Linked DNA regions of Undibacterium sp. 5I1. The protein of the gene in region 1 interacts with the protein of each later gene in a pairwise test. Links are inferred from orthologs where the notes say so. Each region holds a gene or a part of one and is shown on either strand. Other genes may lie near its edges.

Evidence for each region.
Region 2: the proteins of RGU72_RS15000 (region 1) and RGU72_RS19910 interact in binary tests that used the Escherichia coli proteins (3 or more experiments, as listed by UniProt). The link is inferred for Undibacterium sp. 5I1 from one-to-one orthologs.

What each region holds. Positions count from the first base shown.
Region 1 is NZ_JAVIWI010000001.1:3,417,155-3,432,898, reverse strand. What follows is about bases 5,785-8,752. They hold RGU72_RS15000 (sulfate ABC transporter ATP-binding protein), read right to left. Parts: upstream 7,820-8,752; coding sequence 6,749-7,819; downstream 5,785-6,748. Other genes in these bases: cysW (sulfate ABC transporter permease subunit CysW), read right to left, coding at 7,859-8,752; RGU72_RS15005 (CysB family HTH-type transcriptional regulator), read right to left, coding at 5,785-6,729. Also shown: RGU72_RS15025 (methyl-accepting chemotaxis protein), read right to left, coding at 140-1,837; RGU72_RS15020 (efflux RND transporter periplasmic adaptor subunit), read left to right, coding at 2,408-3,703; RGU72_RS15015 (ABC transporter permease), read left to right, coding at 3,714-4,955; RGU72_RS15010 (ABC transporter ATP-binding protein), read left to right, coding at 4,957-5,706; more of RGU72_RS15005, read right to left, coding at 5,737-5,784; more of cysW, read right to left, coding at 8,753-8,779; sulfate ABC transporter permease subunit CysT, read right to left, coding at 8,779-9,648; RGU72_RS14985 (EAL domain-containing protein), read right to left, coding at 9,794-10,663; RGU72_RS14980 (cysteine hydrolase family protein), read left to right, coding at 11,188-11,721; fahA (fumarylacetoacetase), read right to left, coding at 11,858-13,195; hmgA (homogentisate 1,2-dioxygenase), read right to left, coding at 13,220-14,560; RGU72_RS14965 (LysR family transcriptional regulator), read left to right, coding at 14,699-15,604; RGU72_RS14960 (alpha-hydroxy acid oxidase), read left to right, coding at 15,726-15,744. UniProt on the Escherichia coli protein: Part of the ABC transporter complex CysAWTP involved in sulfate/thiosulfate import. Responsible for energy coupling to the transport system.
Region 2 is NZ_JAVIWI010000001.1:4,549,447-4,565,110, forward strand. The notes cover bases 6,116-9,003. They hold RGU72_RS19910 (glutamate-5-semialdehyde dehydrogenase), read left to right. Parts: upstream 6,116-6,870; coding sequence 6,871-8,136; downstream 8,137-9,003. Other genes in these bases: holA (DNA polymerase III subunit delta), read left to right, coding at 6,116-6,714; RGU72_RS19915 (CopD family protein), read left to right, coding at 8,156-8,578; RGU72_RS19920 (2-hydroxychromene-2-carboxylate isomerase), read left to right, coding at 8,609-9,003. In the rest of the region: RGU72_RS19875 (outer membrane protein assembly factor BamE), read left to right, coding at 1-146; dapB (4-hydroxy-tetrahydrodipicolinate reductase), read left to right, coding at 160-975; RGU72_RS19885 (MotA/TolQ/ExbB proton channel family protein), read left to right, coding at 1,196-1,804; RGU72_RS19890 (biopolymer transporter ExbD), read left to right, coding at 1,881-2,330; leuS (leucine--tRNA ligase), read left to right, coding at 2,423-5,116; LPS assembly lipoprotein LptE, read left to right, coding at 5,134-5,694; more of holA, read left to right, coding at 5,698-6,115; more of RGU72_RS19920, read left to right, coding at 9,004-9,211; RGU72_RS19925 (class I SAM-dependent RNA methyltransferase), read left to right, coding at 9,367-10,578; RGU72_RS19930 (NAD-dependent succinate-semialdehyde dehydrogenase), read left to right, coding at 10,742-12,214; RGU72_RS19935 (multidrug effflux MFS transporter), read left to right, coding at 12,265-13,545; RGU72_RS19940 (porin), read left to right, coding at 13,900-14,976; tRNA (guanosine(46)-N7)-methyltransferase TrmB, read left to right, coding at 15,092-15,664. UniProt on the Escherichia coli protein: Catalyzes the NADPH-dependent reduction of L-glutamate 5-phosphate into L-glutamate 5-semialdehyde and phosphate. The product spontaneously undergoes cyclization to form 1-pyrroline-5-carboxylate.

The DNA.
Region 1 (15,744 bases):
CCAAAGGCACACTTGTCGCTGTAGCGCTCCCACCCAAATCGCGGTGGTGCTATCCATCTAAACACCGCACGCCGTCTGCGTTTTTTGCGAAGTGGTAGCGGTCTAATGGAAAATCTGGGTTAAAGCCTGAATCGCTCATTCATTTGCGACGCGGTGCTGCTAAAGCGCGTGTGTTTGCCGATCTTGCGTTACTGTGGTTTTCGATCGCCGAGATCGTTCCGGTGTTCTGCGCTTTTTGCGCTTTGACAGTTTGTCCGTCCAGAAGTTTAAAGACCACCACGACTTGCGATAATTTTTCTGCCTGTTCATGCAAACTCGCTGCCGCCGCCGCAGCTTGTTCTACCAACGCGGCATTTTGCTGCGTCATTTCATCCATTTGAGTAATGGCTTGGTTGACTTGTTCTATGCCAGTGCTTTGTTCGCTGCTGGCGGACGTGATCTCGCTCATGATGTCGGCAACACGTTTAACTGAACTGACGATCTCGGTCATGGTTTCGCCTGCTTTCGCGACTAACACACCGCCGGCATCGACTTGATCTGCGGAGTCGTTGATCAGCGATTTAATTTCTTTCGCTGCGGATGACGAGCGTTGCGCCAGATTTCTGACTTCATTCGCAACTACCGCAAAACCGCGCCCCTGTTCTCCCGCGCGGGCCGCCTCTACCGCCGCGTTCAATGCCAGGATATTGGTTTGGAAAGCGATGCTCTCAATCACAGAAATAATATCGGTGATCTTGAGCGAACTTTGTTTGATTGATTCCATTGTCTCAACCACTTGCGCTACGACTTGTCCGCCTTTGCCTGCCACCTCCGATGCCGACAACACCAGTTGATTAGCCTGCCGCGCGCTGTCTGCATTTTGCTTAACGGTCGAGGTTAATTCTTCCATCGAGGACGCGGTTTCTTCCAGTGAACTGGCTTGCGATTCTGTGCGTGACGACAGATCGGAATTGCCAGAAGCAATCTCGCGCGAGGCAACCGTGATCTGATCCGAGCCTTGCCGGACATTACTGACGATGCCTGCCAAGCCTTGGCTGACGCCATTGATGGCTTGCATTAACTGACCGATTTCATCCATGCGTCCCACATGCAATTGTTTGGTCAGATCGCCAGCGGCAAGTTGCTGCGATACCTTCGTTGCCTGGATCAAAGCACGACTCACCATGTAGCTGACTGCTTTATGAATGATCCAGGCCGTACCAGCTAAAGCCAGCACACCAAATAACAGATACCAGTTACGCAACTCGGTGAGCGCCGGCGCGTGCTGCTCGCTGACAGCGATTACGGCTGAGCTAAACATCCAGACATATAAACCCATAATGCAAGTGATTACGCCAAACGTCATCAAGGCCACTTTGCTGGCGACACTCATTTGATGGACTTCGCTGACATCAATGCCGACAAATAAAACTGCAATCAATCGCCCGCTGCTATCCAGCACCGGGTCATATTGCGTCATATAAGGCTTACCAAATAATGAGGCGTAACCAACGTAAGATTTACCCGACATGACCAGCGCATAACCCGGATGCGCGCGGTCTAACGTCGTACCCAATGGGCGCTCACCGTTGGGCTTTTTAATCGAAGTCGTAATCCTGATCAGGTCGTCGCCACTTTTGACGAACACCGTAGCCGACACGCCAGTTTCAGCAGTAAATTTATCCAACAATCCAAAGTTCAGATTTAAATCAGTCGAACCGCTTTTTAACGCTGGCGTCAATTTGCCCATCACATCAACCGAACGACCCGCGTCGACCGTGATACTGCTATGTAAACCCTGCCGAAGTTTTGTTGCCGCCTGACCCACTTGCTTTCTTAGGGACGTAAATTTTTTCATGGATAAGTTCTTTCGCTTGAAACTGGGCTGTGGAAATCTGGCTGGGCTTTACTGCGAAATTGGTTTGGACAGCGTATTCGTGAATATTGATAACATTAAAACTTTTATAACTCTGTCATGTTTTACCTGAAAATACAACTATGTAACAGAGTGTAATTGCAATATTTTATGTCTATGGTGTTATTCAAACACTAAAAATAGTTAACCATAAAAAAACCCATTCGTTTGATATGTATCAATGAGTACGGGTTGTTACTTATGCATACTTCGGATGTCTTACAAGTTACCGTGACCGCATCTGCTGCCATCGCTTATTCCGTATCAGTTAGTTTGACGCTGCGTGCATTGTTGCTAACGACGAGATGACCTTCTCAATCGAGATGCCGAGCGCTTGTCAGCTTCACGATCGTGATTAAATCTCCACACTAAGCGCGTTAATGCACAAAGAAATAGCGTTTTGGCGATATAGCATGAGCTCTTCAAACGATATGAACCGATATCGCAGTCGCACAATCGTTCCAGTGCACCAGCGTGTCACAAAGACAAATAACTGATCGGATAGGCATCGTCATGTTGGACAAGTCAGTCTTCCTAAAGTACAAGTGGAAAATAGTGGCTGGCTTGATTGTCGCCAGCTTGTTTTTCGCCTTTTTGACGATCTGGTGGCGTGGACCACAAGTCTCCGTAGTCAGCGTTGTACGGCGAGATTTTGTTCAGTCAGTGGTCGCCAGCGGCCATGTCGAGACCCCGCACCGGGTCGATATCGGAGCACAAATCACAGGCACCGTCGTCAGAGTGCCTGTGATCGAAGGGCAAATGGTAAAAGCGGGCGAAGTCCTAATTGAGCTTGATACGGCAGAGTTGCTTGCAAATGAGCGTCAAGCGCGATCTGCTTCAGTACAAGCGCAGACCCGTGTCCGTCAGTTGCGTGAGGTTCAGGCGCCAGTTGCCGAGCAGGCTTTGCGTCAGGCACAAGTCAGTCTGGATAATGCAAAAGCGACATTGAAGCGTAATCAGGATTTATTCCAGCAGGGCTTTATTGGAGCAGCTGCTCTGGACGATGTGCGTAAGGCGGCTGAACTTGCCGATGCGCAGCAACGGACTATGCAAAAGCAGTTAGAAACGACACGTCCATCGGGTAGTGATTTTGCCTTGGCAGAAGCGAATCTGATCGGTGCCAATGCCAACGCAGATGCAGCGAGCGCGCGCGTCAAATACGCAAGAATCATTGCTCCTGTGGGTGGGATATTAATTAGTCGTGCGGTTGAGGTGGGTGATGTAGTGCAGGCCGGTAAAGTCTTAATGACCTTATCTCCAGATGGACGTGCACAATTGGTTGTACAAATTGATGAGAAAAATCTTCGCTTGTTAGTCTTGAATCAAACAGCGATTGCTTCTGCAGATGCATACCCTAAGTTGCTTTTTCCGGCAGCATTGGTCTATATCAATCCCAGTATCAATGTTCAGACCGGAGCGGTTGAAGTCAAACTCGATGTATCGAATCCGCCTCAGGTATTAAGACAAGATATGACGGTCTCGGTTGATATTGAAGTCGCACGCCGGCCTCATGTGTTATTAGTTCCTGTCAGCGCTTTACTAGAAAGTGACAAAGCTCCTCCATCTTTGTTGAGAGTAGAGCAGCACCATGCCATACGACGTACGGTCAGTACCGGTCTTCGTAGCGGAGGATTGGTTGAAGTACTCAGCGGTGTGGATGAGGGCGACCTCGTTCTTGCATCACCTGGCACGATCAAGTCAGGCGCGCGGGTACGGGTCATTGCATCCGGCACGGTGATGAGCAGCCCGGTGTCGAATTCAGCCGCGAGTCTGCCAGCCAATTCAGCCAATAAGCCAGTAGCACAATGAGGAGCGAGTGATGTTAACAGCCTGGCTTCCATTTGAATGGATTGTTGCTATTCGCTTCTTACGGGAGGGGCGGCTACAGACTGTATTTATCATTGCAGGCGTTGCTATCGGGGTTGGCGTAATTGTGTTTATGTCCGCTTTGCTCAGCGGCTTGCAGTCTAACTTTATCAAGCGTGTTTTATCAGCACAAGCCCATATTCAACTATTACCTCCGCAGGAAGTCACCCGTCCGTTACGACCAGTTGTAATTTCAGCGAATACCGAAGTCGAAGGCGCGATTATTCAACCACCCTTGCAAAGAATAAAGTCGATTGATCAATGGCAAGCCGTGGCAACACAGATACGTGCCATGCCCGATGTCCTCGTGGTATCGCCTGTCGCTGGCGGATCGGCTCTGGTGGTACGCGGCAGCGTCAGTCATGCGATTACGGTCAGCGGGATCGAGCCTGACTTGTATTATCGGATAGTGGATATCAATGACAAAATAGTACGAGGAAAATCGAGTATTTTAGGGACAGAGATACTGATCGGGACAGAATTAGCCAGCGACTTGGGCGTCGACGTAGGGGATAAATTATTGATTTCGACAGCGAGTGGTGCGACCAGCACGCTCACAATTTCAGGGATTTTTGATTTGGGGAATAAAGGCGCAAATCAGCGCAATACGTTTATCGCATTACATACCGCGCAAAGCCTGTTGGGTTTACCAGGCGGCGTGTCCAGTCTTGAAGTCACTGTGCGCGATGTTTATGCTGCGGAAGTGATTGCGCAACAAATTACTGCCGCGACCGGTGTAGAGGCAGACAGCTGGATTAAAACCAGTGCCCAATTTTTTGCCGCCGTCAGTGCGCAAACTACTGCCAACACGGCAATACGGTTTTTTGTTGGTTTGTCGGTCGCGTTCGGGATTGCGAGTGTGCTGGTTGTCGTGGTGGTTCAAAAGTCACGAGAGATCGGAATACTGCGCGCCATGGGGATTTCTCAAGGACAAATACTCAGAGTGTTTTTATTGCAAGGCGGCGTACTTGGTCTCGGCGGTGCGGTCGCAGGCTGCGCTATTGGTGCTATGGCCTTGGTGTTGTGGCAGCGGTACGCGCGAAATGCGGACGGCACGGCCTTATTCCCCCTACAGTTTGATCCGGCTTTATTCATTACCGCATTATTATTGGCAACGATGACCGGACTGCTCGCCGCTTTTGCCCCTGCTTTAAGAGCGGCTCGTCTTGACCCGGTGGTGGCAATCGGTGGCTGATATGACCTCTGCATCCAACGTGACTAATCCCCTTCCGGAGTTGCCTGCTTCCCCGGAAAAATTGCCAGTTGGCGACATCGTTGTACAACTACGTGGCGTCCGAAAGACATTCAATATAGGAACCCCGATTGCGACAGAAGTACTGCATGGTATTGATCTCACCTTACATCAAGGTGAATTTTGTGCCGTAATGGGACCCTCCGGTTCTGGCAAAAGTACCTTGCTCAATATCGTCGGGCTACTGGATCGTCCGTCAGCAGGAACCATCGCGATCTGTGGCGAAGAGACGACTGCACTTGATGACAAAGCGGTGACTCGTTTGCGAGGTCACAATATTGGTTTTGTCTTTCAATATCATCATCTGATTACCGCATTCACTGCGCTCGAAAATGTCATGATGCCGATGCTAGGTGCGGAGGAATTTCTGAACAAGCAAATGCAGGAGCGCGCAGCAGCTTTACTCGGCGATGTGGGTCTGACAAACTGGCAAAATAATCTGGCGGGCAATCTAAGCGGAGGACAGCAGCAACGCGTCGCATTAGCACGTGCGCTCGCGATGAATCCGGCTTTGCTGCTAGCGGATGAGCCGACGGGTAATCTCGATACCAAAAGCGCTGATGAAGTTTTTAACTTATTACGGCGTTTTAATCACGAACAAAAAACGACTATTTTATTTGTGACCCACAATCCTGACCTGGCTAGCCGCTGTGACAAAACAATACAGGTAATTGACGGCCTGGTTACTGGTTAGCGACTATCCTTATCGTAGACCAGGTAGTGCTCATGATTCTTGCTCAGGTGCGATTGCGAGCTGGATGTGTTCGCGTTTTAACTCGGGTGCAAATTGCAAAATAAAATCCAGAATATAGCTACGCAGATAGGCACCGCGTCGTACTGCAAGTCGAGTCACGTTTGGCGCAAACAAATGACTGGCTGGCAACGCTTGTAGTGCGCTATAACGGTTGGCAATATTTCCTGCATTACCCGCATTGCCATGAGCATCGGTTTGTTTTTCTACCGCCATTTCTGCTACCAGACCCACACCTAAACCCAGAGCAACATATTGCTGAATCACGTCGGAGTCCATCGCTGTCAGCACAATGTCAGTCCGTAATCCTGCATCTTTAAATGCTTGGTCGATGTGACCGCGCCCGGTAAAGCCGACGTCGTAGGTGATTAATGGGTAATTCGATAAATCTTCCAGCGTGATCGGTGTCTGACTGACCTGAGTTTTGCGCAGCAGCGGATGGCCGTCTGGCACAACGATTACGTGGTTCCATTGATAGCATGGGAAGGAGACTAAATCTTTAAACTGCGACAGACCTTCAGTCGCAATCCCTATATCTGCCTTACCCGATAAAACCCATTCCGCAATATGTTCTGGCGAACTTTGCTGGAGTGCGATGCGCACATCGGGAAAACTATTTCTAAATCCCTGCACTACTTTTGGCAGCACGTAACGTGCTTGCGTATGCGTGGTCGCAATCGCCAGCGTGCCTTTGGTTTGATCGGAATAATCGTCACCAGCTTGCTTCAGATTTTCTGCTTCGAGCAACAGACGCTCGATAATATGCAAAATGCCTTTACCCGGTTCGGTTAAGCCAGTCAGGCGTTTGCCGTTACGCTCGAAAATATCGACGCCAAGTTCTTCTTCTAGCTCTCGAATTTGGCGACTCACACCGGGCTGCGAGGTGAATAAAACATTCGCCACTTCAGTCAGGTTATAGCCGCAACGGGCAGCTTCGCGGATAGAGCGTAATTGTTGGAAATTCATAATGTGTCTGGCAAAAAAATTAGAGAGACGTCTGATCGACAAAGACAGCCAATCGTTTGGGCTTCACTACCAATACTTCACCGACTTTGAGTTTTAGCTGGTTGTAGCGCTCGCTAGAGATCATGGCCTCCAGCAAATCGCCATTGTCGTCACGCTCCAGTTCCAGTTGCGCTAATGGTCCTATGCTGTGTACGCGGCGTAATTGCACCACCAGACCATCCGCACCGGGTGAATAGCGATCAATTTCCAGCTCGTGCGGACGGACATAGCCAATACCTGTCGCGTCACGGGTCGCTGCATGATCTGGCGCATCAAAAGCAACGCCACCAGCGTCCAAAGTACCTTCATGGATACGACCACGGAACAAGTTAACATTCCCCAAAAAGCCGTACACAAAAGGCGATGCCGGATTTTGGTAGACCGCTGCCGGTGCGCCGATTTGTTCCACCTTACCTTGATTCATTACAACGATTTTGTCGGCGACTTCCAAGGCTTCTTCCTGATCATGCGTGACAAAAATACTGGTGACATGCAAATCATCATGCAAGCGCCGCAACCAGCGGCGGAGCTCTTTACGTACCTTGGCATCCAGCGCGCCAAACGGTTCATCCAGCAGCAAGACGCGTGGTTCCACTGCCAACGCCCGCGCCAGCGCGATCCGTTGCCGCTGCCCGCCAGATAACTGCGGTGGGTAGCGATCTGCCAGCCAATCGAGCTGGACCAAGTCGAGTAATTTATGCACTTTCTCTTTAATCACAGCGTCCGAGGGGCGCAAGGCTCGTGGCTTGACCCGGAGGCCAAACGCGATGTTCTCAAAAATCGTCATGTGCTTAAACAGCGCATAGTGCTGGAACACAAAACCAACCTGGCGTTCACGCACATGCTGGGCTGAGGCGTCCTGACCATCCAGTAAAACTTGTCCTGCATCGGCATGTTCCAGTCCGGCGATGATGCGTAACAGCGTAGTTTTTCCGCAGCCAGACGGACCTAAGAGTGCGGTTAATTCACCGCTAGGAAATTCTAGCGACACATCATTAAGCGCAGTAAAACTGCCGAATTTTTTTTGTAAATGCTGAACTGCGATACTCATGACTTGCTCCTGAATTCTTACTCTTGAAATTTTCTTAATTTACTCTTGCGGAAGCGCCTGATTTTCTCGTGTTCGCCATTCAACAATCGACTTCAGCGCCAGCGTCAGTAATGCCAGCAAAGTGAGCAGTGATGCCACCGCAAAAGCCGCAGTAAAGTTGTATTCGTTATAGAGAATTTCGACTTGCAAAGGCATGGTATTAGTCTCGCCACGGATATGCCCAGACACCACCGATACCGCGCCAAACTCACCCATGGCGCGGGCGTTACATAAGATCACGCCGTATAACAAGCCCCACTTAATATTCGGTAAGGTCACATGCCAGAAGGTTTTCCAGCCAGAGGCACCGAGTACCAAAGCAGCTTCTTCTTCCTCGCTACCTTGTGCCTCCATCAAGGGAATCAACTCACGCGCAATGAAAGGGAAGGTCACAAAAATAGTCGCCAGTACGATGCCAGGCACCGCGAATAAAATCTTGATGTCGTGTTCCCGCAACCATGGACCAAGCCAGCCTTGCGCACCAAACAACAAGACATAAATCAAACCAGAAATCACAGGCGATACCGAGAACGGTAAGTCAATCAAGGTCAGCAAAAACTGTTTGCCGCGGAACTCAAATTTAGCAATCGTCCAGGCAGCGGCGACACCAAAAACCAGATTCAGCGGTACCGCAATGGCGGCGGTAATCAACGTCAGTTTGATGGCGGACAAAGCATCCGGTTCGACGATGGCCTTAAGGTAAACTTCCCATCCTTTTTTAAACGCTTCAAAAAATACGGCTGCCAGCGGAATGAACAAGAACACAGTTAAAAAAGTCAGCGCCGTGATGATTAGCAGCGCACGAACCCATAAAGGTTCTAGCGTGGCGGACAAACTAATTGCCGGTTCGATACGACGTGGTGCTGAAGTCTGAATTGGTGTCTGAACTGGCGGGGGAAACGCAATCGGGGTGCTGGTCATTATGCAGGCTCACTTTTGTTACGGTTGCGGCTCCAGGATTGCAATAAATTGATCGTTAGTAGCAAGCTAAAGGACAGCATCAGCATGACGACAGCAATGGCGGTCGCACCGGCATAATCGTATTGCTCTAATTTTGTGATCATAAACAGCGGGGTAATTTCGGACACCATAGGCATATTGCCGGCGATAAAAATCACTGATCCGTATTCACCCGTGGCCCGCGCAAAGGCCAGCGCAAAGCCTGTTAGCAGAGCCGGCAAGATGGTTGGCAAAATCACTTTGACAAAGGTTTGCCAATGACTGGCGCCCAGACTAATGGCGGCTTCTTCTAATTCTTTTTCGGCTTCTTCCAACACCGGTTGCACGGTGCGCACCACAAAAGGCAAACCGATAAACGTCAGCGCCACTAATACACCCAGCGGCGTAAACGCAACTTTGATACCTAGTGGTTCCAGATATTTTCCCAACCAGCCATTGGGCGCATACAGCGTTGCCAAGGTGATCCCGGCAACCGCAGTCGGCAGCGCAAACGGCAAATCGACCAGCGCATCAATCAGACGTTTGCCCGGGAATTTATACCGCACTAACACCCAGGCTACGATCCCGCCAAACACCACATTGATCAGCGCGGCTAAAAACGAGGCACCAAATGTCAGGCGATAAGACGCCAGCACCCGCTCCGACGTGACGGTATTCCAAAACGCCTCCCAGGTCATGGTGAAGGTTTTTAAAAAAATCGCCGACAGCGGGATCAACACAATCAGGCTGAGGTACAGTAGAGTAAATCCCAAGGTCAGATGAAAACCCGGGATAACTCTGCTGGGAGCATTGCGCTGTTTTTGCAGCTTAGGAGTGAGTGAGAATGCCATTCGTTATTACTTATTTAGCCGTTGAGGGGCAATAATGGCACTCGCTCGTTATATAGAAAACGATTTTTTTCGAATGTTGATAGACGAATTTCGTATAAAGGGCAGGATTTTTTGCGGGAAGTTACCGGTCATATAAGTATTTTGCTCAAGCAGCTTTCGCAGTCTCGTTATCGACGCCGAGGCTGGCCTTGGGTGTATCCAGCAAAAATCCCTGCAAGAAATAAGGCAAAGTCTGGTTGGCTGACAGCTCTTCTACAATCTGTGTCAATGATTGCAACTGCTGATCTGTCTCTATCCGCTTAAATATGACGCGACTACCGAGTTGATTTGCATGCTTCAATAAAGTCCGCAATGAGTCGTGTTGTGCAGACTCAGCCCCAGCGTCCTTGGCGACAACCTGGCGTACATCAATCTTGATGACATCGGGACGTATTTTTGCCATGAGCTCCAATGCCTGCAAGGTATCGCTCGCATGCACACCTATCCTAAAACCGTTACGTCGGTAATTGTCTGCTACGTGTTGCAGCATCCAGCGTTGATTAGGAATAATTTGTGGCAATTGCAAAACGATCTGCTGCTGCGGCAACTCCAGCAGATGAAGAATCCGCCGAAACGCCGCGCCATGATTACCTTCTACCGCGGTTAACAAGCGGGTGTGGATGCTTAAAAACAAATCCAATGTCGTTGCCTGCGATGACGCTTGCTGGTAAAAATTGATCGTATGCAAAATCCGGCATAAGCGATCTAGCTCTACCGACTCATCATCATTAGCGGCGTGGTCAAGCAATTTCCAGATATGTAAGCCCCCGCCATCAACAGCATAACTACGGGCATAACCATCATAAGCCACGATGTGCTGATCCAGATGAGCACGAACTGGCTGAAATGTACTCGTCAAGGTCGAATGAAAATATCGCCCCAAAGCCTGACCTTGCGCATCCAGACGGATGTGAGTGTTAGCTGGATTGGCAAGCTGTAAATGCCGCAAATATTGTTGTAAAGCAGGAGATGTCATGTTGACTCCAATGCGTATGTCGGTAAAAAATACGCTTGATATTGAATATACTCCCCACTGAATTATTAAAATATGCTCTATCGTCTAGGAATTACATGGACAATTAAATATACTAATAGGGAGTATATATATTTAGCGAAAATGGGTTTTACCAGAACACTCAGTAAAACTTTAATAAAGACGTTGCAACCAATATCGACCGTCGATGCTAGTTTTGATTGCATGCCATCGGTTATCGGTTATCGGTTATTGCTGTTTGTGCCTTGCAGAATAAAACACACTACAAAAAATCAGAACTAATCGTTTCGCGGTTGGATAGTTGGTTTGCGCATATGCGCAGAATTACACTATGTCGCAGTGGATATCTGGGATTTGCTCCAAGGACTAGGTAGAGTGGCAATTTACGCAAAACAAGCTTATAAAAATTAATCGTCTATGTAAGCGACCTAATATGACGCCGCATATACGATCCTATAAAATTACGTATTTGCTTAGTTACTCATAATGAAAACTGACTCCAAACTATGAAAACAGCACTGTTAATCATCGATGTCCAGCAAGGTTTATGCGAAGGTAAGTACACCACTTTTGAATCGCAACGTGTCATTGCCAACGTCAATATGGTGTCAAAAAAAGTGCGAGATGCAGGTGCGCTCGTGATCTTTATCCAGCATGAGTCATCATCAGGTTTACTGACATTTGGTAGCAAAGCTTGGCAACTGGCGGACGGTCTTCATATTGAGCCAAGCGACTTACGGCTTCGTAAGACTGCTTCAGATTCTTTTCATCAGACGGAGTTAGATGCTTTGCTGAAACAGCATGCGATAACTAATCTGATTATTTGCGGTATGCAGACAGAATTTTGTGTTGACACCACGGTGCGCAGAGCATTGGCGTTGACTTACCCTGTGGTCTTGGTTGCGGATGCACATACCACTGAAGATAGCGAGATTTTGACTGCCGCGCAGATCATCCGGCATCACAACCGCACCCTCACCAATATAGACAGCTTTGGGGTAGTCGCTGTTGCCGTTGCGGCGAGCGATGTGCTGATCTAACTAAGATATAAGTTAGATAAGTTATATAAGATGAGTCAGGCGTTTATGGTTTAGCGACGGTCTGTCAGTACATCGATAAAAAAAGCGCATGCAAAATTCATTTGCATACGCTTTTTTTATTTAATCAGTTCACAGTTTAAAATTGTCTTGCAGGCAGTAAAGTCCCTTCAACTTCCCCAAAACCTATCCGTGGCAAGCCTGACTTTTCCGTCCAGGCGCGCATGATGATGGAGTCGCCATCTTCCATAAATGTGCGTTGCTCGCCATTGCTTAATATCAGTGGCTGTTTGCCGCCGACACTCAGTTCCAACAACGATCCTGCTTCTTCCGGTGTAGGACCTGATTGAGTTCCTGAACCGAGTAAATCTCCAGCGCGCAGGTTACAACCGTTGACGGTGTGATGCGCCACTAATTGCGAAACGCTCCAGTAAGAATGACGGAAGTTAGAAAGCGATAAACGCTGCGCAGGCAGGCCTTGCTCACGCATAGATTTGGTTTGTAGCAAAACTTCCATCTGCACGTCAAATGCACCTTGTTCGCGCACCGCTGCAGAATCCAGATACGGTAGCGGTTGTGGATCTACCGCGTCACGTTGCCATTGCAAACGATAGGGTGCCAAAGCTTCTAGCGTAACGACCCAAGGCGAAATCGTGGTGGCAAAATTCTTCGCTAGGAAAGGTCCTAGTGGTTGGTATTCCCAGGCTTGCATATCGCGTGCCGACCAATCGTTGAGCAAACACAGACCAAACACATGCGATTCTGCATCATCAATCGCTACCGCATCGCCGATTGCATTACCTTGCCCTACAAAAATACCAATCTCGGCTTCATAATCAATCCGCTTTGCTGCGCCAAACACCGGAGTTGTCGCCGTCGGTGGCATAGTTTGTCCGACAGGGCGACGGAACTGCTGACCAGAGATCACAACCGATGATGAACGACCATGGTAGCCAATCGGTACCCATTTGTAATTGGGCATCAGTGGATTATCAGGACGGAATAATTTACCCACAGCCGTCGCATGATGGATGGAAGTGAAAAAATCGGTATAGTCACCGATGTGTGCAGGCAGAGCATATTCCGCATTTGCTTGCGGCACTAAAGCACTTTTCAATAAATCTTGTTGCGACATGCCTTCACGCAGCGCTCGCGATAGTTGCAGACGTAATGTTGTCCAGGTCGCGTTGCCTAATTCCATCAAGGCATTTAAGTGAGTACTGCGGATCGCCTGATCAAATGCCGTCGATTTTAACGTTGAAAAAACGCCTAGCGCATATGCTGCTGCGAGATCCAAAATCTGATCACCAATCGCGACACCGATACGGAAATTTTCTGCAGTCCCTTTCTTGCGGAATACGCCATAAGGCAAATTTTGTATCGGAAAATCGCTGTTGATATCATTCGCAGAGGTGACCCAGCTACGCAAGTTAATATCGTGGGTTTCATTCAATTGCAGAGTCGCTTGATTGCTCATATTGAGGTTCCTATTTGGATATCGTTAGGCTTGATTGGGATTGAAATTTTTCTTGATACCCATCCAGCATTGGTAGTAATCGGCTTGCAATTGCGGAGACGTCATTGCCGCACGCGTCGGTTTGATGATGGTACGAGTCTCGATCATAAAGGCCATGGTATCAGCGATCTTATGCGGTGCGCTGGTGTCGGCCTTACTGGCTTTGTCAAACGTACCAGCATCCGGGCCATGACCACTCATACAATTATGCAAGCTAGCGCCACCGGGTCTGAACCCTGCGGATTTAGCATCATACTGGCCGTGGATTAAGCCCATAAATTCGCTGGCGATATTACGATGGAACCAGGGCGGGCGGAAGGTATTTTCTGCTGCTAGCCAGCGCGGTGGAAAGATCACAAAGTCGATCGTATCAACGCCCGGTGTATCACTGGCAGATTGCAAGACTAAAAAAATCGACGGATCGGGATGGTCATAACTGATAGAGCCGATGGTATTAAAGTGCCGCAAGTCATATTTGTAGGGCGCAAAATTACCATGCCATGCAACGACATCCAGCGGCGAATGGCCGATTTTGGCAGACCACAAATTGCCACTAAACTTAGCCAGCAATTCAAAATCACCTTCGCGGTCTTCATAGCTCGCATGCGGAGTCATAAAGTCGCGTGGGTTTGCCAGGCCGTTGGAGCCTATTACGCCCAGATCCGGTAGCTTAAACGTGGCGCCAAAGTTCTCGCAAACAAAGCCACGCGCGGCACCTTCCGGCAGCGTGATTTGAAACCGGATACCACGCGGGATGACAGCGATTTCTTGTGGTTCAATATCGATGACGCCGAGTTCAGTTTTAATGTGCAAACGACCTTGTTGCGGAATAATCAGTAACTCTGCATCAGCATCATAAAAAAACCGATCACTCATATCGAGATTCGCCGCGTACAAATGGATAGCACAACCGCTTTGTGCGTCCGCTGAGCCATTCCCCGCCATCGTCATCCACGAGTCAATAAAATCAATTGCTTTATCCGGCATCGGCAACGGATCCCAGCGTAATTGATTGGGTGTCGATGGTACCTGATCAAACTGATTGGTCATCGCGCCATTATCAATTTGTACGAAGGGCTGATGCATTGCCGCTGGCCTGATCCGGTACAACCATGAGCGGCGATTGGAATGGCGCGGTGCGGTAAATGCCGTGCCAGAAATTTGTTCGGCATACAAGCCATACGCACACTGCTGTGGTGAGTTCTGATTTTTAGGCAATGCGCCAGGCAAGGCTTCGGTAGCGAATTCATTCGCAAATCCGGTTTGATAGCTGCGCTGGACAGAAGAATAGGCAGAATCAGCGGAATGTTCTTTAATGTGGGGCATGACAGTTCCTATAGAAATAAGCGCAATTTTGATGTGACATCAATATAGTCCAGCTAGTCAAAACCTGCGACATAAATACAAAAATGTACTACATTCATAAAATCAATAATGGTTGAAAACTTTTTAAGCGATTTTTAAATGATAGAACCGAAAGACATAGACCTGAACTTACTGGTAATTTTTCAGGAAGTATTTCAGGACAGGCAAATTTCATCCGTCGCAAAAAAGCTAGGACTATCCCAACCCGCTGTTAGTAACGCGCTGGCAAGGCTGCGCCGTACTTTTGATGATGAATTATTTGTCCGTACGGCGCTTGGGATGCAACCCACGCCCTTAGCCATCAGCTTTGCCGAGCCAATCGCTAGCGCTTTAGAAAATATTCGCCGGGCATTAAATCAACAAGAGAGTTTTGATCCCGCAAGCAGCAAACGGCAATTTACGATTGCGATGACGGATGTGGGTGAGGTTTATTTTATGCCTGTGCTGGTGGAGCGATGTCAGTTATTGGCACCACAATTACAGTTTTCTACCGTCCGCGCCAGCAGTATTGATCTGAAGTCCGAGATGGAGGCTGGTCGGGTTGATTTAGCAATTGGCGCATTTGATACGATTTCTGGCGCACTCTACCAGCGCCGACTGTTTAAACAAAATTATGTCAGCATGTTCCGTAGTAGCCATCCTTTAGCGGGTGACAAAATCAGCTTGAGTGATTTTTTAGCAGCACAACACTTGATCGTGGCATCGCAAGAGAGTCCTTACGATAGGATTAATCAAAGCTTGGATAAGGCAGGCATTAAGGCCGCAGCACATTTTTGCGTGCCACATTTTGTGGCCGTACCTTACATAGTCAGCACGACCGATCTGTTAGTGACGGTGCCGCAAAAGCTGGCCGAGCGTGCCGCAGCGCCGTTCAATTTAAAGTATGTTCGCCCGCCGCTACGCTTACCCTCTTTACAAACGAATATGTTCTGGCATCGCCGCTATAACCAGGACGAAGGTAATCAATGGTTGCGCCAGTTTATTGCAGAGCAGTTTGCTGAGTAAGTCAGCTTGTCAAACTAATGGGGTGAAAATCCTTCACCCCAGGACTGAAAGCTTTTCTGCCATCGCCATAAAGTTTTGCCCTACACTTTGTGTCTATAATTAATTGTGACGGAGAATCACCATGCCCATCATCACCTGCG
Region 2 (15,664 bases), 1.1 Mb from region 1 along the record:
TATTTTTTAAGAACAATACTGTGCAACGTTTTGAGGGTGGTAATTTGCCCAACGAAAAAGACTACTTAGCCAATATTACGACTTCTGCAATTGGTGTGAGAGCTGAATCTTCTATCCTGACGACGGATAAAGATAAGAAAAAATAATCAAGGTATTCCGATGACAGTATTAAAAATCGCCGTGACCGGTGCATCTGGTCGCATGGGTAAAATGTTGATCGAGACCATCACTGCGGCAGATGATGTTGCACTGGTCGGCGCACTGGATTTGCCTGGATCGCCTGCTTTGGGGGCTGATGCCGGTGCCAGTTTAGGCAAGCCAGTTGGCGTTTTAATTGAGTCTGATTTGTCGACGGCTTTGGCAGATGCTGATTGTCTGATCGACTTTACCCGTACTGAAGGCACCTTAACGCATCTGGCTTACTGCGCGGAACATGGCATTAAAATGGTTATTGGTACGACGGGTTTTGATGATGAAGGTAAAGCAGCGATTGCCGCTGCAGCGCAAAAAACGGCGATTGTATTTGCGCCGAACATGAGTGTCGGCGTGAATGTGACGTTGAAGTTGTTAGAAATGGCAGCCAAGAATTTTGCGCAGGGCTACGATATAGAAATTATCGAAGCGCACCACCGTCATAAAGTTGATGCGCCCTCCGGTACCGCATTAAAAATGGGCGAAGTCATCGCAAGTACACTAGGTCGTGATTTGAACGAAGTCGGCGTGTTCGCACGAGAAGGTGTCACCGGCGAACGTGACCCTTCTTCGATCGGCTTTGCCACCATTCGTGGCGGCGATATTGTCGGCGACCATACAGTGATGTTCGCAGGGATTGGTGAGCGGGTAGAAATCAGCCATAAATCGTCTAGCAGGATTAATTATGCCCACGGCAGTTTGCGCGCAGCACGGTTTTTGGCGGATAAGAAAACTGGTTTGTACGATATGTTTGATGTGCTGGGTTTGAATTCAGTAGCTTAGTAGGAGTTACGCAAAACCGCGCCAGCCGCGTTGCAGCGACTAGCCGTATTAAAGTACTGTCTTCGTCGCGATGCGTTTCCGGGACAATTTTGCGTAAGTTCTATTTTGGAAACACAGAGACTATTTAATTTATTAACCGACGATCTTTTTAACGAGTCCTATGATTTTTGATTACTGGTCCCAAGTTGATGAAATAAGCCACGCAGTAGCTTATTTTTTGATGGCGATGTCCCTCGTCAGCTGGTTCATTATTTTTTATAAAACCTGGTCGTTTTGGCGCGTTCGCAAAACCGCGCCAGTTGTTGAGTCTTTTTGGAAAGCGCCAAATATCAATGATGCGCTTAGCCTGATCAGTCATGCTGATAGCGAAGACATTTATGCTTCTCTGGCGAGAAGAAGTATGGCGGCTGCGGACCTAAAACTCTCTACAGAACCAGCACGCGCTAGCGCAGGACTTAATACTAATTCTGCTTTAAGCGACATTCTTACCCGGGTTTTGCGGCAAGAATTAAACCGTGTTACGGTCAAACTGGAATCTGGCTTAAGTATTTTGGCCTCCATCGGAGCGACTGCACCTTTTGTCGGTTTGCTCGGCACGGTGTGGGGTATTTTTCATGCGCTGACGACGATTGCAAATAATGGTGCCGTGCAGATCGCGCAAGTAGCTGGTCCGGTCGGCGAGGCATTAATCATGACGGCATTAGGTTTGATGGTGGCGATTCCTGCGGTATTGGCCTATAACGCTTTTAACCGTATGAACCGTATTACCATGGCAGAGCTAGATGCTTTTGCGCATGATCTGCATGCACACCTTAGTCCGCGCGGATAAGAGCGTAACTCGGCTAACGTCAGCAATAAACTAACCACAAGCTTGCCAACGTAGTAAATAAAAATCTCAACGCATTATGGCCTTCGGTAAATTCAATCAGGCAAGTGACTCGGCAGCAAAAACACCGGCTGCTATGGCCGATATCAACGTCACACCGATGGTGGATGTCATGTTGGTATTGCTGGTAATTTTTATCATTACCGCCCCTTTGATGACACAAGCTATCAAGCTTGAATTACCTATTGCAAAATCAAATACGGCCCCCCAATTGCCAAACAACATCACCATCTCATTTGACTCTAAAGGCGTTTTATATTGGGATAAACAGGTCATTACTTTTAAAGATTTAAACGTAAAATTAGCAAAAGCAGCACAAAAATTACCGCAGCCAGAATTGCAATTGCGTGCCGATAAAGCAACTCGCTACGAGATCATTGCCCAAGTGATGGCGGCAGCCCAAGAACAAGGTTTGGGTAAAATTGGTTTTGTGACTGAGCAGCCAGGCCAACCACTCGATCAAAAGTAATCTACAGCGTTATCCTTAATCAGGATGCCACCTGAACCAGTTATAATCAAAGGTTCAAAAGATCCCCTCGCATTTAGAAAATATAGCCCGCCATGCAAGAAAAATACAGCTCAGTTTATAAACCAGCCGACATTGAGCAATCTGCGCAATCCCATTGGAAAAAAATAGACGCTTACAAAGCGGTGGAGAACGATCCACGCTTCCCAAAAGGGAAGTACTACGCTTGTTCTATGCTGCCTTATCCATCAGGTAAATTGCACATGGGGCACGTGCGCAATTACACGATCAACGACATGCTGGCGCGTCAATTGCGCATGAATGGTTACAACGTTCTGATGCCGATGGGCTGGGATGCTTTTGGTTTGCCGGCAGAGAACGCTGCAATCAAAAACAAGGTGCCGCCTGCCAAATGGACTTACGATAATATCGCCTATATGAAGACCCAGATGCAAGCTATGGGTCTGGCGATTGACTGGTCACGCGAAGTAGCGACTTGCTCGCCTGAATATTACAAATGGAATCAATGGTTGTTCCTGAAAATGCTGGAAGCTGGCATTTGCGAACGCCGTACGCAAGTAGTGAACTGGGATCCGATTGACCAGACCGTGCTTGCAAATGAGCAGGTGATCGACGGGCGCGGCTGGCGCTCCGGTGCTCTGGTCGAGAAGCGCGAAATTCCAGGCTACTACCTGAACATCACCGACTACGCGGAAGAATTGCTGTCTGCAGTCGCCAATCCGGAAGATCCGAATTACCTGTCCGGCTGGCCAGAGCGCGTGCGCCTGATGCAGGAAAACTGGATAGGTAAATCCGAAGGTGTACGTTTTGCCTTCACACATGACATCAAGGACGCCACCGGCGCATTGATTCAGGACGGCAAGATGTACGTGTTTACGACCCGTGCCGATACCATCATGGGCGTGACCTTTTGTGCGGTGGCACCGGAACATCCGTTGGCAATTCATGCTGCTGCCAGTAATCCGGGACTCGCTGCCTTCATCGAAGAATGCAAAAAAGGCGGTACGACCGAAGCAGAAGTTGCAGTGCGTGAAAAAGAAGGGCAGCCAACGGGACTGTTCGTCACGCATCCGTTGACAGGCGCGCAAGTTGAAGTTTGGGTCGGTAACTATGTGTTGATGAGTTACGGCGATGGCGCGGTCATGGGCGTGCCTGCGCATGACGAGCGGGACTTTATTTTTGCGAAAAAATATAATCTGCCGATTAAACAAGTAGTCGCTGTAGAAGGTGAAACCTACTCCACCGATGCATGGGCAGAATGGTATGGCGACAAGCAACGTGGCTTGACCATTAATAGCGGAGACTCTAACGTTGACCTAAATGGATTGACCTGTAGACAGGCGGTCAGCAAGGTCGCCGAATTAATGTCAGCCAAAGAATTAGGCGAAAAGAAAACTACCTGGCGTTTGCGCGATTGGGGCATCAGCCGCCAGCGTTATTGGGGCACGCCTATCCCTATTATCCATTGCGATGCTTGTGGTGTGGTGCCAGTGCCGGAAAAAGATTTACCCGTTGTGTTACCAGAAGATTGCATTCCTGATGGCTCAGGCAATCCGCTAAATAAACGCTTAGATTTTTTGCATGTTGATTGCCCAAGTTGCGGCAAGCCAGCTAAACGAGAAACGGACACCATGGATACCTTCGTTGATAGTTCCTGGTATTTCATGCGTTATTGCGACGCGAGTAACGACCAGGCCATGGTTGCGGAAGGTAGTAAATACTGGATGCCGATGGATCAATACATCGGCGGTATCGAACATGCGATTTTGCATTTGCTGTATGCGCGCTTCTGGACCAAGGTCATGCGTGATCTGAAGTTGATCGATGCGCACGAACCGTTCGCCAAATTGCTGACGCAAGGCATGGTCTTGAAGGGCGCGTTTTTCCAAAAACCGGAAGGCGCAGGCAAGAATTATTTCTGGGAAGAAGAAGTCAACGTCATCACCAATGAGCAAGGTCAGATCACCGGCGGAACCTTGAAGTCGGATGGGTCAGCACTCGAATACGAGATGACTACCATGTCTAAATCCAAGAGTAATGGTGTCGATCCGCAAGAACTCATTAATCAATACGGTGCAGATACAGCACGTTTGTTTGTGATGTTTGCCTCGCCACCTGAGCAGACTTTGGAGTGGAACGACTCTGGTGTTGAGGGTGCGCATCGCTTCTTGCGCCGGGTCTGGACTTTCGGTTTTAAAAATGCTGAGTTATTGCGCCCTGCAAGTTCAGTCAGTACTGACTTAAGTACTGACTTAAGTTCGAACTTATGTGCCGACAGCAAAGCGCTACGCCGCGAAGTACATATGATTTTGCGCCAGGTAAGCTATGACTACGAACGTATGCAATACAACACGGTCGTGTCCGGCGCGATGAAATTATTGAATACGATCGAAGCCTTTAAGCAAGAAGGTGCTGGTCATGCAGCGGTTTTGAGTGAAGCCTTTGGTGTCTTGTTGCGTGTTTTATATCCGGCATGCCCGCACTTGACCCATGTCTTGTGGGAAGAGTTGGGTTATGCCGCTTCTTTCACCGATATTCTCAATACCCCTTGGCCCCAAGTCGACGAAGCGGCTTTGGTACAAACAGAAATCGAAATGATGATCCAGGTCAACGGCAAGCTACGCGGTAGTATCACGGTAGCCAAAGATGCGGATAAAGCGACGATAGAAGCTTTAGCCTTGGCGAATGAGAGTGTGCAACGTTTTGTTGAGGGTACGCCGAAAAAGATCATTATCGTACCGGGTAAATTAGTCAATATCGTTCCTTAATATAGACGGGTAATTTTATGATCGTTAATTCGAAAGCGGGCGATATGCGTAATGAGAAAGACTCTACAACAAGGTCTGATTGGATGCGGAAATTGCTAACCTTTTTCAGCATCGCGTCAGTTGCTGTAATTTTGTCCGCCTGCGGCTTTGCGTTGCGTGGTCCGGTGACTTTTCCGTTCTCTAGTATTTATATTAGCTTGCCAGATACCTCACCGCTTGGTGGTGAGTTGCGGCGGAATATTCGGGCCAATGGCAATACCGTGATTTTTAACGATGTCAGAAGCGCCGATGTGGCATTAGAAGTTTTGGCAGAAACACGCGAGAAAGTGATCTTGTCTTTAAATAGCCAAGGTCGTGCACGTGAATACAATTTGTTGTACACATTTAAATTCCGTGTGCGCGACAAGGCTGGTAAAGAGTTGTTAGAGCCAACCAGCATCCCACTCAAGCGCAATATCACGTTCAACGAATCTGCAGTCTTGGCGAAAGAGTCTGAAGAAGCTCTGTTATACCGTGATATGCAAAGCGATCTGGTGCAGCAAATCATGCGTCGCCTAGCTGTACTGAAGATGGAATAGCGTATGCAATTGCGCTTTGATGCAATCGATGCTCACCTGACTAAATCACTGGCGTCTTTGTACGTCATCACCAGTGACGAGCATTTGTTGGCATTAGAAACCGCGGACAAAATCCGTCGTGTCGCTAAAACACAAGGATTTCTGGAAAGAGAAATTTTAACTGTAGAGCGTAGTTTTAAATGGGGCGCTCTGCTGTCAGTGAATCAATCACAATCCTTGTTCGGCGATAAAAAGCTGATTGATTTGCGCATACCCACCGGCAAGCCAGGCAAAGACGGCGGCGCTGCACTACAAGAATATGTCAAGCATCTATCTCCCGATAATCTGACCCTGATTACCTTGCCAAAACTCGACTGGGCGACGCAAAAGGCTGCCTGGGTGACGAGCTTGCAGCAGGCGGCGGTGTATATCGACATCCCGATGGTGGAACGGGCACAACTGCCTAATTGGATCTCCTTGCGTTTATCTGCACAAGGGCAAAGCGCTGATCGGCTTAGTCTGGACTTTATCGCGGACAGAGTAGAAGGTAACTTGCTCGCCGCACATCAAGAGATTCAAAAACTCGCTTTGTTGCACCCCCAAGGCAAACTTAGTTTTGAGCAAATACACGACGCTGTTTTAAACGTCGCGCGCTACGATGTGTTTAAAGTCAACGAAGCCATGTTGGCTGGCAACGCCGCCAGACTGGTGCGCATGCTAGAAGGTCTGAAGGGCGAGGGCGAGGCCTTGCCGCTGGTACTATGGGCAGTTGCCGAAGAGATCCGGACTTTGCTTAAAATCAAGTCTGGTATGGCACAAGGCAAGTCGCTTGGCATGCTGCTGAAGGAATTTCGTATCTGGGGCGCGCGTGAAAAATTGATGGAGCCTGCGCTACGCCGGGTGAGTTTGGCGACCTTAGAGGCGGCACTGCAAGAGGCAGCGCAAGTCGATAAGATGGTCAAAGGTTTACGCGCCAAGGCATTTGCCGGTGACGCCTGGGATGCCTTGCTGCAATTAGGTCTACGTGTTGCCCGCGCATAGGATAAATACGTAAAAACAGGGGAGTATGTCTAATAAATGGCATTAACTTCCAGACAATATCTGGACGTTAAAATATACAGTGGGTAGTATATATCTTCTCTTAACTCACTTTTAAAGCGCAAGCAGACATAGACAGACCGAATTAAAAGAACTGATATGGATATCAAAACCTACATGAAAGACCTTGGCATACGCGCTCGTAAAGCGTCGCGCGCCATGGCAAAAGCAAATACGGCTGCAAAGAATCAGGCGTTGTTATTGATTGCCGCGGCGATCCGGCGCGACGCAGCGATTTTGCGCGGAGCCAATGAGTTAGATCTTGCTGCCGCCCGCACAAATGGGATGGAAGCGGCGATGCTAGATCGTCTGACCTTATCCGACAAAGCCATCGCCAGCATGGCGGAGGGACTGGAGCAAATCGTCAGTCTGTCAGACCCGATAGGCGAAATCTCGAATATGAAATTCCGCCCGACTGGGATTCAGGTTGGTCAGATGCGCGTGCCGTTGGGCGTGATTGGTATTATTTATGAAGCCAGACCAAACGTTACAGTCGACGCGGCAGGCTTATGCATTAAAAGTGGTAATGCCACAATTTTGCGCGGCGGTTCTGAGGCAATTCACTGCAATCAGGCACTTGCACAATTGGTCAAAGAAGGTTTAGCCGGTGCTGGTTTGCCATCCGACGCCGTTCAGGTAGTTGAGACTATCGACCGTGCTGCGGTGGGCGAGCTGATCACCATGCCAGATTATGTTGATGTTATCGTCCCGCGCGGTGGCAAAGGTTTGATCGAGCGCTTAATGCGTGAATCCAAAGTGCCAATGATCAAACATCTGGACGGCATTTGCCATGTGTATATCGACGATAAAGCAGATATGCAAAAGGCGCTGGATATTGCGTTCAACGCTAAATGTCATCGCTATGGCACCTGCAATACGATGGAAACCTTATTGGTGGCGCAAGCTATTGCAGCGCAGGTATTGCCCGCCTTAGCCAAACTCTACGCCAGCAAACAAGTCGAATTACGTTGCGACCCTGCTGCCGCAGCAATACTCAGCGACTATCCTCATTTGGCGGCTGCGAATGAAGAGGACTGGAGCACAGAATATCTGGCAGCGATTCTTGCTGTTAAAGTAGTCAAAGATATGGATGAGGCGATTGAACACATCAATCACTATTCATCGCAACACACTGAGTCCATCGTGACGGAAGATTACACGCGCGCCATACGCTTTCTGCGTGAAGTTGATTCAGCCTCGGTCATGGTCAATGCATCGACCCGTTTTGCAGATGGCTTTGAATATGGCTTAGGTGCAGAAATCGGCATCTCTAACGATAAACTACATGCACGTGGACCAGTTGGATTAGAAGGTCTGACTTCACTTAAGTATGTGGTATTTGGTAACGGCGAAGTTCGTCAATAATAAGTAACAGGAGAAATGCATGCTCTGGATTAAAGCACTACATATCGTTTTCGTGACGTCCTGGTTTGCAGGCTTATTTTATTTGCCGAGGATTTTCGTCAATCTGGCGATGGAGAATCAGCCGGTTACGACCGAGCGACTGCTGCTGATGGCCCGCAAGCTGTACCGGTTTATGACCATACTGGCCATTCCAGCGATAGGTTTTGGGTTGTGGTACTGGATTGCCACAGGTATCGGGCGTGGTCCCGGCAGCGGTTGGATGCATGCCAAGCTTTTTATTGTGGTGTTGCTGATTGGCTATCACCATGCCTGTGGCAGTATTCTGAAAAAGTTTGAACAAGGCAACAATAAACGCGCGCATACTTGGTTTCGCTGGTTTAATGAAGTGCCAGTCGTTTTGTTATTAGCTGTTGTGGTGTTGGTGGTAGTGAAGCCGTTTTAGTCCGCTCGTTAAATTCTCAAGGAAATATTGATGAACAGAGTTTGTGAATACTATTTTGCACCGCAGTCTCCTTGGGCGTATTTGGGGCATCAGCGCTTTGTTGATCTGGCAAAAAAACATGCAATCCGGATTGATCTTAAACCGATTGATTTAAGCAAAGTGTTCGCCACTTCGGGTGGTTTGCCTTTAGCTAAACGTGCAGCACAAAGACAAGCCTATCGTCTGACAGAAATGCAGCGCTGGAGTACGCATCTGGATTTGCCGATGAATTTGCAGCCGACCTTTTTTCCGGTCGCAGGCGATTCTTCTGCACACTTGATTATTGCAGCGCAATTGGCACACGGGACTGAGACCGCACTCAAACTGACTGGTGCGATCATGCGAGCGGTCTGGGCAGAACAAAAAAATATTGCTGATACGGATACCTTGGCCGCGTTAGCACTTGATTGCGAGCTCGACGGTAAAGCTTTAATCAAATCGTCAGAAACCGCCAGCGTGTTATCTGAGTATGAGCGCTTTACTAATGAAGCAATCGCCAACAATGTATTCGGCGTGCCTTGGTTTGTATTCAATGGCGAGAGCTACTGGGGGCAAGATCGCTTAGATTTTTTGGAGCGCGTTTTTCCGGAATAGTGGTTAGCAGTTGGCATTACGATCAATAGAATGAAGTAATGAGGCGAGCGAATGCTGCACGCACTCACCTTAGTTTTAGTGCTGAGAAGCAGATGTAAATACCGGCTAGGCAAGAGCTTTAGCCTTTAAAAATTAACTTGGATAAAAGGTTCCCCATGACACGTTACTCGTATTTTTGCCCTTGCCCCCGTGGCCTGGAAGTCGCTCTCGCTGAAGAGTTGAATGAAATTGCCCAGCTGGATAAAACTTTGCATGTCCACACGCAAGTTCCCGGCGGTGTGCATTGCTCTGGTGAATTGCGCGATGCCTATAGCATCAATTTGCATTCACGCATTGCTTCGCGTGTGTTATTACGGATGGCGCATTCTGGCTATCTCAACGAAAACGATATTTATGATCTGACCCTAGAGCAGCCATGGGAAGATTGGTTTGGCTACCACCACACGATTCGTGTCGATGTGACCGCAGTCAAATCGCCATTAAAAAGTTTGGAATTTACCACCCTCAAAATTAAGGATGCGATCTGCGATCGTTTCCGCGATCAATTTACACAGCGTCCTTCGGTTGATACCAAAAATCCGGATATGCGCATCGTCGGTTTTGTGGATGCACGCAACTTTACTTTGTATCTCGATACATCAGGCGAGCCTTTGTTTAAACGCGGCTGGCGCTTAGAGACAGGCGATGCCCCTTTGCGTGAAAACCTGGCAGCGGGTTTGTTGCGGACTGCAGGCTGGAAACCCGGCGTGCCTCTGTTTGATCCTATGTGTGGCTCGGGCACTATTTTGATTGAGGCGGCACAAATGCTTGCTGGTATTCCGCCAGGTTTGCGTCGTGAATTTGCGTTTGAAAAGTTTGCCGGTTATAAGCAAGACGAATGGCAAGCGATCAAGGACAGTGTTAAGCCAAATCACGTGCCGGAAGAGCCGACTATTTTCGGCAGTGATATCTCCGGCGACATGATCAGCATGACGCGTAATAATTTGAATAAGGCAGGTATTCGTTTTGACGTGCCGTTGAAGCAAATTGAAGCGCAAGAGATCAAAGCGCCAACTGAAGTACCAGGTATTTTGCTGACCAATCCGCCCTATGGCGAACGTATTGGCCTACGCGGTGATAGTTCGGTAGAGCCTGATGCGATGGCGACCGATTTTTTCAGTGCATTTAGCAGCACGTTAAAACAAAGGTTTGCTGGCTGGAGTGTTTTCTTGTTCACCGCTGATCTGGGTTTGCCAAAGATGCTGCGTTTAAAAGAGTCGCGCAAGACACCTTTCTTCAACGGTGCCCTGGAATGTCGCTTGTTCCGGTTCGATATGGTGGCGGGCTTTAACCGCCGTGAAGAGGCCAAGCCTAAAAACTTGTCCTAACTCCACATAAAAACGGGCGAACGCTGCACAGCAGGTTCGCCCGTTTTACTTTATGCTTTGCCATCTACGTCGCGTCATCAATCATAATTTACGCTGTTTTATATAATCCGGCCGAGATCTAGATTGGTCTCATCTAAAACAAAACACATCAGGAGATTAATCTATGTCTAACGCTTTCCCCCTCGATTTAAAAGACAGTAGTTTATTGCGTAATCAGGCTTACATTAATGGTGCCTGGTTTAGTTTTAGTGATAATTTTGAAGTCAATAATCCAGCGGATCAATCAATTATTGGTACCGTTCCCAACCTGAGTGCTAGCGCCGCACAAACGGCAATTGACGCTGCGCAAGCGGCTTTCCCAGCTTGGGCTGCCAAGACCGGCAAAGAGCGCGCTGCGGTAATGCGTAAATGGTTTGATCTGATGATTGCCAATGCCGATGATTTGGCGATGTTAATGACTGCTGAGCAAGGCAAACCTTTAGCCGAAGCCAAAGGAGAAGTAATTTACGGCGCCAGTTTTATCGAATGGTTTGCCGAGGAAGCAAAGCGGGTAACTGGCGATGTCATGGCATCGACCTGGACTGACAAACGCATGGTGGTGTTAAAACAGCCTATCGGCGTTTGCGCATCAATCACGCCTTGGAACTTTCCGATTGCCATGATTACGCGCAAAGTCGCTCCCGCGATTGCGGCTGGTTGCAGCATCGTAATTAAGCCAGCGGAACAAACCCCGCTATCTGCCTTGGCAATGGCGGAGTTGGCACATAGAGCCGGTCTGCCAGCAGGCATTATTAATATCGTTACCGCTGATTCAGAGCGTTCTATTGCCGTTGGTAAAGTATTGTGCGACAGCCCGGTTGTTCGGCATTTATCTTTTACTGGATCAACTCCAGTAGGGCGTATTTTGATGCAGCAATGCGCACCGACAGTAAAAAAATTAGCTCTGGAATTGGGCGGGCATGCGCCATTTATCGTATTTGATGATGCTGATCTGGACGCGGCGGTGGAAGGTGCGTTGCAATCAAAATTCCGTAATGCCGGACAAACTTGTGTGTGTACCAACCGCTTCTATGCTCATGAGTCGATTTACGACGCCTTCGTTGCAAAACTGGCTGCGGGCGCTAAGAAAATCCAGGTCGGTAACGGTATGGAGTCAGGCATCAGCCAAGGTCCGATGATTGATGAGCAGGCGGTAGCCAAAGTAGAAGAGCACGTTGCTGATGCGCTGGCGAAAGGCGCTACGATTTTAGCTGGTGGTAAAAAACATGCAGCCGGCGCTTTATTCTATGAGCCGACGGTACTGTCTAACATTACCAATACGATGAAAATTATGGTCGAGGAGACCTTTGGCCCAGTAGCTGCCGTCATCAAGTTTACAACCGAAGATGAGGTGATTGCGGCGGCTAACAATACTGATTTTGGACTGGCATCGTATTTCTATTCCCGTGATATTGGTCGCGTATGGCGCGTTGCTGAAAAGCTGGAATATGGCATGGTCGGTATTAATACTGGTTTGATTTCGAATGAGGTCGCGCCGTTTGGTGGGGTTAAGCAATCTGGCCTGGGACGCGAGGGTTCTAGCTATGGAATGGATGAATATCTTGAGATGAAATACTTGTGCATGGGCGGTATTTAAATTTCCCTTGATGATCCTGATGAATAAAATTCTGCTAATTGCGATTGAATATGTCTAATAGTCCTACACCAGAAGCGACTCCGCCAGCAGCACTGCCTTCTCACTTGCAAGTGGTGAGCGCTGGCGCTCTCGCAACGCTGCTCGCAGCGCTGGCAATGTTGGGGCCATTTTCAATTGATACTTATCTGCCCGCATTTCCGGCAATTCAGTCGAGTTTGCAGGCGAGTCCAATTGAAGTTCAGCAGACGTTGACTGCCTACATGCTGTCTTTTTCCATCATGACCCTATGGCACGGCGCTTTGTCGGACGCGTTCGGGCGCCGGAATGTAATTTTGGTGTCGCTGGCTGTTTTTGCCGTAGCTTCCTTTGGCTGTGCATCTGTCCATACGATTCATTATTTGTGGGGCTTTAGGATTTTGCAGGGTGTTTCTGCGGGCGCTGGTGTGGTGGTTGGACGCGCAATTATCCGTGACATGTACTCAGGTGCTCCCGCTGAGCGCTTGCTTTCTCTGGTAACAATGATTTTTTCTATTGCTCCGGCAATTGCACCTATTTTAGGCGGTTGGATAGTCAGCTATTTCAGCTGGCGTAGTATTTTCCTCTTACTTTTTGTCTATACCCTGATTTTATTTTGGGCGTGCTACAAGCGGCTGCCAGAATCTTTGCCTATCGAAAAGCGTCAGCCTTTCAGTGCAGAGTTTTTGTGGAAAAGTTACAAGATGGTGTTTAAGTCCCCGCTATTTCATCTTAAAGCCGGCACGATTGCGTTTAATTTTGCAGGCCTTTTTTTGTATGTTTCCGCCGCGCCAGCGTTTATTACTCAGCATTTAAAGCTGGGGCCAGATCAATTTGGCTGGCAATTTATTCCCTCAGTCGCAGGCATATTTTTAGGTGCACTGGCGGCGAATCGCCTTGCAGGGAGAATTTCTGTTTGGAAGCAAGTCAATATCGGCTTTTGCTTCCTGATCGGAGCCTCTTTATTTAACGTGATTTACCACGCGATTTGGCCAGCTATGCTGCCCTGGTCAGTGATGCCCTTGTTTTTCTACTGTTTTGGTATGTCGCTGGTTGCTCCTGGCGCTACCTTGCTTGTCCTCGATTTATTTCCTACAATCAGAGGGATAGTGGCCTCTTGCCAGTCTGCTGCTGTTACGATGCTTGGAGCAGTAGTGGCGGGTATGGTAGCGCCTGCACTGGATCATTCCAGCCTGACCTTGGCTATCGGGCAATTGGTATTTGCATCTCTGGGAATGATCTCTTGGTACTCGGGGCGTTTGTACTGGCGCAGTATGACAAATCAGAAGCAAAATGCATGGGAGACCGTGGGATAAAAACATTTAATTTATCGGACTTGAAATAAGTACACATTGCCTTACTTAGTTGGTGCTCTGCAGCATTTTGAAATTTTGACTATAATGCGAACCAAATCGAAGTTAAGCAGTCCAACGATTTAGCACGTTGTAGTTGAGAAGGGCTCGTGTGTGTTTTGTGCGACAGCTTGTTGAACGTAGGTAGTTAATATCACTTATTTCATCAAGTTGTCATTTTCCGCAGATATGCTAGAACATGTCATTGGGTTATTTTTAAGGACTCAAGGCTGTTAAAGACCTGCAAATTTGTTTTTGTGCACTCGATTTGTTGTGTTGCAGCAAAGACTAAACTTACTATTTTCTGGATATTACCCTATGAAAAAATCATTACTCGCACTCGCTCTAATGGGTGCTTTCTCTGGCGCAGCATTCGCTCAATCTTCCGTCACGATCTACGGTATCGCTGATGCTGGTTTCCAAAGCCTAGATACCGGCTTGGCAGCAGGTAAGACATCTAAGATTCAAAGTGGTCAAGAAAGTGGTTCCCGCCTTGGCTTTAAAGGTACTGAAGATTTGGGCGGCGGTCTGAAAGCCAACTTCGTGTTGGAAATGGGATTGAATATTGACGACGGTAGTTCGGCTCAAGGTGGTAAAGCATTCGGTCGTCGTTCATTAGTCGGCCTGTCTGGTGATTTTGGTGCTGTTGACTTAGGCCGCGATAAAACGCCAGCTTTTAAATTCTTCGACAATTTTGATCCGTTTGCATCTGGTTTCATTAACAGCGGTAACGGTTTGTCCGGTAATACGGTGTACTTCGTTGGCGGCGATACAGCGAATACAGCTGGTGCATCTAATGGCCGTATCACAAATGCAATTATTTACTCTACACCAAGCAACCTGAATGGTTTCTCCGCTTTGGCTGGATATGGTTTTGGCGAAGTCGCTGGCGATACATCTGCTGGCCGCTCCTTAGGTTTGAATCTGCGCTATACGGCAGCAGGCTTTGATATCGGATACAACTACACTAAAGATAATCAGCAAGCAGTTGTTGGTGGTCCAATCAACGGCAAAAAAGCAAACACAATCGCAGCTACATATGATTTTGGTATTGCTAAGCCAATCGTAATTTATCAAAAAGTACAAGATGATGCAGCTTTGGCTTTGGATAAGAAAGTATTTACAGTTGGTGCAACAGTTCCAGTTGATGCTTCTAACAAAGTAATCGCAACTTATTCCAAAGTTAAAGATTCAACACGTATCAATACAACAACGTTCAACACAGTTGGCGATGCTAAACAGTTCGCATTGGGTTACCAATATGCGATGTCCAAGCGTACTGATTTGTACGCTGCTTATGCACGTACAACTCAAGATGCTAACTCTAAAGTATTGACCACAGTTAGCGGTGCTGACGTTAAAGAGCTGACATTTGGCATTCGTCATCTGTTCTAATCACATTGTGGCTTAGGCCTGAATTGATTTAAAAGTAATTGATGGGGTAGTCAGAAATGGCTACCCCATTGTCTTTGTTGTATTCTCGCGTTAACTCCATTTTAATTTCCTAAGTATGTCTGACACCAAACCTGCCGACGTTACATCCAAACCACTTTTTTATGATCCGGCTGAGCGCCGTATTCGTAGTTTTGTGACACGTGCCGGGCGCTTATCTGATGCGCAGGCGCGTGCTATTGCGACGCTGGGGCCACAATTTTTAGTCCCTTATCAAAAAACTATATTGGATGTAAATAGTCTTTTTGGTCGCACGGCACCTACCATTTTTGAAATTGGTTTTGGTATGGGCGAAACGAGCGCCAAGATTTCTGCCAGCATGCCCGAGAAAAATTTTATCGGCGTTGAAGTGCATACGCCAGGTGTTGGTAGCTTGCTCAAGCTGACGGATGAATTGGGTTTGTTGAATCAGCGCATCATCCAACATGATGCGTTCGAAGTTTTGACTAATATGATTGCGCCAAACTCTTTAGCAGGCGTCCATGTCTTTTTTCCGGATCCATGGCATAAAGCGCGTCACAATAAACGTCGTTTGATCCAAAGTCCTTTGGTCGCTTTACTAGCCTCGCGGATTGCTCCCGGTGGTTATTTGCATTGTGCAACGGATTGGGAAGAGTACGCAGTACAGATG